2 regions of the Sphingobium sp. KCTC 72723 genome follow, and region 2 is predicted to be linked to the other one. Evidence: predicted binding sites of a transcription regulator. Region 2 holds the regulator's gene; the other holds the start of a gene.
The links. Region 2 encodes LexA, which represses DNA repair genes until DNA is damaged. Its sites were predicted from a motif close to GTTCCNCNCTTGTTCT; they were not measured.
Positions count from the first base shown of each region.

Region 1: a site for LexA is predicted at 1,820-1,835, ahead of SPBM01_RS07225 (ATP-dependent helicase). Genes of this name have one in related genera too.

Region 1 covers NZ_CP060388.1:1,449,001-1,452,394, reverse strand. The annotation lists gene SPBM01_RS07225 (ATP-dependent helicase) at 1-1,752, opposite strand, end outside; gene SPBM01_RS07220 (GFA family protein) at 1,871-2,266, shown strand; gene SPBM01_RS07215 (Fe-S oxidoreductase) at 2,678-3,142, shown strand; gene rsmD (16S rRNA (guanine(966)-N(2))-methyltransferase RsmD) at 3,242-3,394, opposite strand, start outside.
Region 2 covers NZ_CP060388.1:977,172-980,565, forward strand. The annotation lists gene glp (gephyrin-like molybdotransferase Glp) at 1-1,107, shown strand, start outside; gene lexA (transcriptional repressor LexA) at 1,446-2,120, shown strand; gene SPBM01_RS04925 (ComEC/Rec2 family competence protein) at 2,111-3,394, opposite strand, start outside.

The DNA.
Region 1 (3,394 bases), 470 kb from region 2:
CCGCTGCGACGGGAAAATCCCTTCCTCCCACCCGACCAGGAACGTCGTGTCATATTCCAGCCCTTTGGCGGCATGGATGGTCATGATCGTGACTTTGACTGTCTCTGCCTGCGCCTCATTGTCCATGACGAGCGACACATGCTCCAGAAACGCGCCCAGCGTCTCATATTCTTCCATCGCCCGCGCCAGTTCGGACAGATTCTCCAGCCGCCCCGCGCTCTCCGTCGAACGCTCGGCCTGCAACATCGCGGTATAGCCGCTCTCGTCCAATATCTGCCGCGCCAGTTCGGCATGGGGCAGGGTGGCCGCCCGGTCGCGCCAGCGCGCCACATCGCCCACGAAGCTGCCCAGCGCCCGCCGCGCCTGCGGCGTTAATTCGTCGGTGTCGATGATCCGCGCCGCCGCCAGCGCCAGTGGGATCCCCTCCGCCCGCGCCAGCCGGTGCAGCTTCTCCACCGCCTTGTCGCCCAATCCCCGCTTGGGCATGTTGACGATCCGCTCGAACGCCAGATCGTCGGCAGGCTGGTTCACCAGCCGCAGATAGGCCAGCGCATCGCGGATTTCCGCCCGCTCATAAAAACGAAAGCCTCCCACGATGCGGTAGGCCAGGCCAATCTGGATGAAGCGATCCTCGAACTCGCGGGTCTGATGCTGCGCCCGCACGAGGATCGCGATCTGGTCCAGCGATCCGCCATCCCGCTCGATCCGCTCGATTTCCTCGCCGACCCGCCGCGCTTCCTCCGGCCCGTCCCACACCCCGATGACGCGCACTTTCTCGCCCACGTCGATGTCGGTCCACAATGTCTTGCCCAACCGATTGCCATTTTCGGCGATCACCCCCGACGCCGCGCCCAATATATGCGGGGTCGACCGGTAATTCTGCTCCAGCCGCACGATGGTCGCGCCCGGAAAATCCTTTTCGAACCGCAGGATATTGGCGACTTCTGCGCCGCGCCATGAATAGATGGACTGGTCGTCATCGCCCACGCAGCACAGATTTTTGCGCGTCTGCGCCAACAGCCGCAGCCACAGATACTGGCTGCTGTTGGTGTCCTGATATTCGTCCACCATGATATAGCGGAACCGCTCCTGATAGCTTTCCAGCACATCGCGATGTTTCTTCAATATCGTCAGAACATGCAGCAACAAGTCCCCGAAATCGCACGCATTTACTGTGCGTAACCGGGCCTGATAGGCGGCATAGAGCTTCTGCCCCTTGCCATTGGCATAGCCCTCGCTTTCCCCCGCGCTCACATCGTCGGGGGTCCATCCCTTACTCTTCCACTGGTCGATCAGCCCGCCCAATTGCTTGGCGGGCCAGCGCTTGTCGTCGATCCCCTCCGCCTGGATCAACTGCTTCATCAACCGCAACTGGTCGTCGGTATCCAATATCGTGAAATTGGATTGCAACCCGACCAGTTCGGCATGACGGCGCAACATCTTGGCCGCGATCGCATGGAATGTGCCGAGCCACGGCATCCCCTCGACCGCCGGGCCGATCATCTTGCCCACCCGCTCGCGCATTTCCCGCGCGGCCTTGTTGGTGAAGGTGACGCACAAAATCTGCGATGGATAGGCGCGCCCGGTCCCGACCAGATGCGCCAGCCGCGCCGTCAACGCCGCCGTCTTGCCCGTGCCGGCCCCCGCCAGCACCAGCACTGGTCCCTCGGTCGTCAGCACGGCTTCGCGCTGGGGCGTGTTCAGCCCCTTCATATAGGGCGGATCATTGGGGGAGGGTGCAGGAAAGGTCATGGGGGACAACTAGGGAAGGGCAGGGGCAGGGGCAAGGCATGACCCTTGCGGCGAAGCGCCTTCTATGAGAACAAAAGGCGAATCATGCAAGGGAGGAAGAAACATGGCCGCCGACACAATTGCGACCGGCAAATGCCAGTGCGGGGCAATCCGCTACGAAGTCAGCGGCGATCCGGCCCATAGCGCGATCTGCCATTGCACCGACTGCCGCGCCAGTTCGGGCGCACCCATGGTCGGCTGGGCCTTGTTCCAGCAGGATGAAGTGACGATCCACGGCACGCCGGTCGCCTATCAGTCGTCGGAAAAGGCCACGCGCCATTTTTGCGGCAATTGCGGCACCGGGCTGTTCTACACCAACCCGGCCATCTTCCCCGGCTGCATCGACATTCAGACCGCAACTCTGGACGATCAGGCCGCCTTCCCGCCACAGGCCCATATCCAGATGGCAGACGCCCCGCCATGGGCCGCCACCGCGAACGACCTCCCCAAATTCGATCGCTTCCCCGGCGAATAACAGCATCGTAAAATCCGTCCTCTGCAAGGCAGGGCTACCGCATATGAGTCCACCCTTCTTTCGTCGTCACCCTGAACTTGTTTCAGCATCCATTCCTCGTCACGAACGGCGGCTTTTGGGGTACGATGGATCCTGAGCCGCAGGCCAGCGCAGCTAAATAAATTCAGGATGACGTTGTAGTGATAACGAAAGGTCACATGCGATAGCTCTGCCTTGGCAGGGGAGGCGGCAGGGCGCAGCCCTGACGGAGCGGCGTCCCCCCATCGCTGGCACACCCCGTCCTTCCCCTCACGGCGCATCCGCCACGCTTCATCGCGCATGGCCGGAACGGGTGCGTCATGACGCCGGTTCTCCCTTCAGCCCACGCGCCAGAAACGGGGCCAAGAAGAACCAAAGGAAAGGATCATCCCGATGAAATCCCTTATGCTGGCCAGCGCCGCGATGCTGAGTTTTACCGGCGTCGCCCTCGCGCAGAATATGCCCACGACGGCGGCCCAGCCCCCGGCAGGGGAAACGGCTCCCCCGGCAGGGGAAATGGCACCCCCGGCCGGGCAAATGGCGCCGCCCGCTGGCGACATGGCCCCGCCCGCCGATCCCGCCGCGCCTCCGCCACCCGTAGACCCCGCTGCCACGGCCGCAGACCCTAATGCGGCCCAGCCCACCGGCGCAGTCCCTGCCGACCCCGGCATGGCCCCCGCACCCGCAGGTGTGCCGCAAGACCCGGCGGCCCCGGTCGGCTCGTCGGCCAATCCAGTCACGGTCGGCGGCAACATGACCCCGCCGCCTGCCGAAGCGAAAGACTATCCCGTCTGCTCGCGCACTGTGCAGGACAGTTGCGTCAATCCGGGTGAAGCGCGCAAAATGCGTAAGCGCTGAGTAGATAAACGGTTCAATAAGCTATTGAAATATATGCGCAAATTTAGTTAGCAGGCTAACTAAATTTGCGCATATCGCTGTATATGTCTACTTCGTCGTCTACTTTACGGCCTGATCCTCGGCCCGCAGCAGCGTGATCCGCGCCTTGCCCACGTCCCGCACCGCGTCCACGGCAAAGCCCTTGACCAGCACATCTTCGCGCCGGTCCGTCTCTATGCTGATCCAGGTCGCGCCGCTGGTCCACCCCAGCCG
Region 2 (3,394 bases):
ACTCCGCTCGTCGCCTGCACCGGCCGCTGGCTGGCGCAGTCCATAATCGCCTTGCGCGACCAGCCATGGGCCGCTCTGTCCGCGATGGACGGCTATGCCGTGCGCGCGGCCGAAGAACCCGGCCCTTGGCGCATCACTGCAACCAGCAGCGCCGGTGGCCCGCCCCCCGCATCGCTTGGCCCCGGCGAAGCCTGCCGCATCTTCACCGGCGCGCCTCTGCCGCCGGGTGCCGACGCCATCCTGATTCAGGAAAATGCCGCCGTCGAAGCCGACCTGCTTCGCGCCATCGACGGCACGCTGGCCACGGGCCGCCACGTCCGCCCCGCCGCATCCGATTTCGGGAATGGTGCGCCCCTGCTCGAAGCAGGCGCACGGCTCGGCCCGGCACAGATCGCGCTGGCGGCACTGGGCGGTCATGGCCAGCTCCCCGTCCGCCGCCGCCCCTGCATCGCGCTGATCTCGACCGGCGACGAACTCGTCCCGGCCGGCGCACCAACCCCACCGGGCCGCCTGCCCTCCTCCAACGCGCCGATGCTCGCCGCCCTGCTGGCCGCGCTACCCTGCGATGTGATGGATCTGGGCATCGTGCCGGACGATCTGGACGCTATGGTCGCCGCTCTCGCCCGCGCAAAGCAGGCCGACATCATCGTTTCGACTGGCGGCGCATCGGTCGGCGATCATGATCTGGTCCGCCCCGCCTTCGCTCAGGCTGGCGGCACGCTCGATTTCTGGAAGATCGCCATGCGTCCGGGCAAGCCACTGATGGCCGGTCGGCTGGACAGCGCGCTGTTCCTGGGCCTGCCAGGCAACCCCGTATCGGCCTTCGTCACCGCAACTTTATTCCTGCTGCCCCTCGTCCGCCACCTGTCGGGCGCGCACGATCCGCTGCCGCCAACGCTCGAAGCGCGCCTCGCTTCCCCCCTGCCGCAAACCGCCGAACGCGACGATTATCTGCGCGCACGTCAGGGCAAGGATGGAATCGTTACGGTAACGTCACAGGACAGCGCCGCCACTGCCGCCCTCGCCATGGCCGATTGCCTCATCCACCGCCCCGCCGGATCACCAACCGCCGCGCAAGGCGAAAGCGTCACGATAATCCCGCTTTAGCCACAAATATATGTCAGCAATGCTGTCTTTCTCCGACCATATCCTCGCGATGGTCGCGATCGCCAAATTGCCGCTCACCTTCCTGAAATCGCACGCCATTTCCCCAACGCCGACGATTGGCGTCATGGTCTGTCCGGTGCCGATCGTTAGCAGGGTAAGGAATTTGGGGCATCATCACTCTCTATGTCCATCTTGCTGTCTCTTTTGTCGGCAGCATGATCGCAAAACCCCCTTGCCCCCATCTCGTTCCCGCAAATGCGACGGGTTGCAGCGGCGCTTGACTTGCCCCGTTCCGTTTACTAACTGTTCTTCATACGTTCCACGGAAGGACCGCAGTCATGTTGACGCTCAAGCAGCAGGAATTGCTCAGCTTCATTCAAACCCGGCTGGATGAAGGCGGCGTGTCCCCCTCGTTCGAGGAGATGAAGGACGCGCTCGACCTGCGTTCCAAATCCGGCATCCACCGGCTCATCAACGCGCTGGAAGAACGCGGCTTCATTCGCCGCCTGCCCAACCGCGCCCGCGCGCTCGAAGTGTTGAAACTGCCCGACGCCATGCACCGCACGCCCGCTGCCCCGGCAAAACCCAAAGCCGCGCCCAGCCTGCCGATGCTGCCCACGGCGGCCAATGACGTCATCGAAATTCCCCTGCACGGCCGCATCGCGGCAGGTGTTCCGATCGAAGCGATGGAAGGACAGAATATGCTCTCCGTCCCCGCCGCCCTGCTCGGCGCGGGCGATCATTATGCGCTCGAAGTCTCCGGCGATTCGATGATCGAAGCGGGCATATTGGACGGCGACTTCGCCCTGATCCAGCGCACCGAAAGCGCCCGCGAAGGGCAGATCGTCGTCGCCCTGATCGACGAGCATGAAGCCACGCTCAAATTTTTCCGCCGCGAAGGGCCACGGGTCCGGCTCGACCCGGCCAACAGCGCCTATGAACCGCAACTTTATGATTCCAATCAGGTGCGGATTCAGGGCAAGCTGGCCGGACTGCTGCGCCGCTATAACTGAGGACGGGCCAAGTTACGGCGCGGTGCTGGGCGCGCGATCCACGGATGCGCGTCGCCCGGCTGCCGCACCGTCCTGACCGAACCATTGGCCAGGTTGATGGCGACGCCACCCGTCCGCGCCAGCAACCGGCGGTCGATTTTCAACCAGCGCGGCCTGCACCAGCGCGGCAATCCCCGGTCGGCGATCACGATATCCGCCGCCGCGCAGTCCTTCTCAAACTGCACCCGCTCCACGAACATGGAATTGCGAGTCATCAACACCGCCCATGTCCGCTCGCCCGCCCGTACCCGCGCCGCACATAAATCCGCCGAACAGCGCGCCTCCGGCAAACCCGCCAGCGCATCCAGCGGCCCGTCATAGCCCGCACTCTCCGCCAGCGTATCGCGCACATAATCTCCCGCTCCGGCACGCAGCAACGCCATCCGCCCCGTCGCCATCCGCACCACGACATGGCGGCCATCGCCCGTCACCAGCAGGTCAGGCGGCGACTGCATCAGCATCGCCGCCACACCGACCACAACCCCGCCAAGCCCCAGCCACCGCCCCCCGCTGCGCCACAACAGGCACCACAACAGCCCGCCGATCGTTACCCCGAACGTCCATCCCGGCATGGCCGGCGTCACCATCATCGCCATCGGCTGCGCCGCCACGCCATGGGCCAGCACCAGCAACAGGCCCAGCGCCCGTTCGGTCAGCCACCAGAATGGCGCGCCCAACCCCGCCAGATCGAACAGCAAAGCCAGCGCCTCCAGCGGCATCACCACGAACGTCGTCAGCGGAATCGCGATGATATTGGCGAACGCCCCCAGCATCCCGGCCTTGTGAAAATGAAACAGCGCGATCGGCATCAGCACCAGTTCGACTGCGATCCCCGTCATCAACGTCGCGGCCAGCACCCGCATCCCCTTGCGCATCACCCCCTCGTCCCGCGCCGCCGCAAAGGCCCGAAACCCCGGATGCTCCGCCAGCGCGACCAGCGCCGTCACGGCGGCAAAGCTCATCTGAAAACTCGGCCCCGCCACCGCTTCGGGCCAGAAGGCCAGCACGACCAGCGCGCCCGACGCCACCAGCCGCAGCGTAATCGCGTCCCGCCCCATCGCCAGCCCGCCCAGCACCAGCAACGCCGCGACGCACGACCGCACCGTCGGCACTTCCGCTCCGGTCAACAGCGTGTATCCGATCCCGGCCAGCGCTCCGCCCCCTGCCGCGATCAGCATCAACGGCCACTCCAGCGCCGCCCGGCGGCTCAGCGCCATCACCCGCATCAGCAGGAA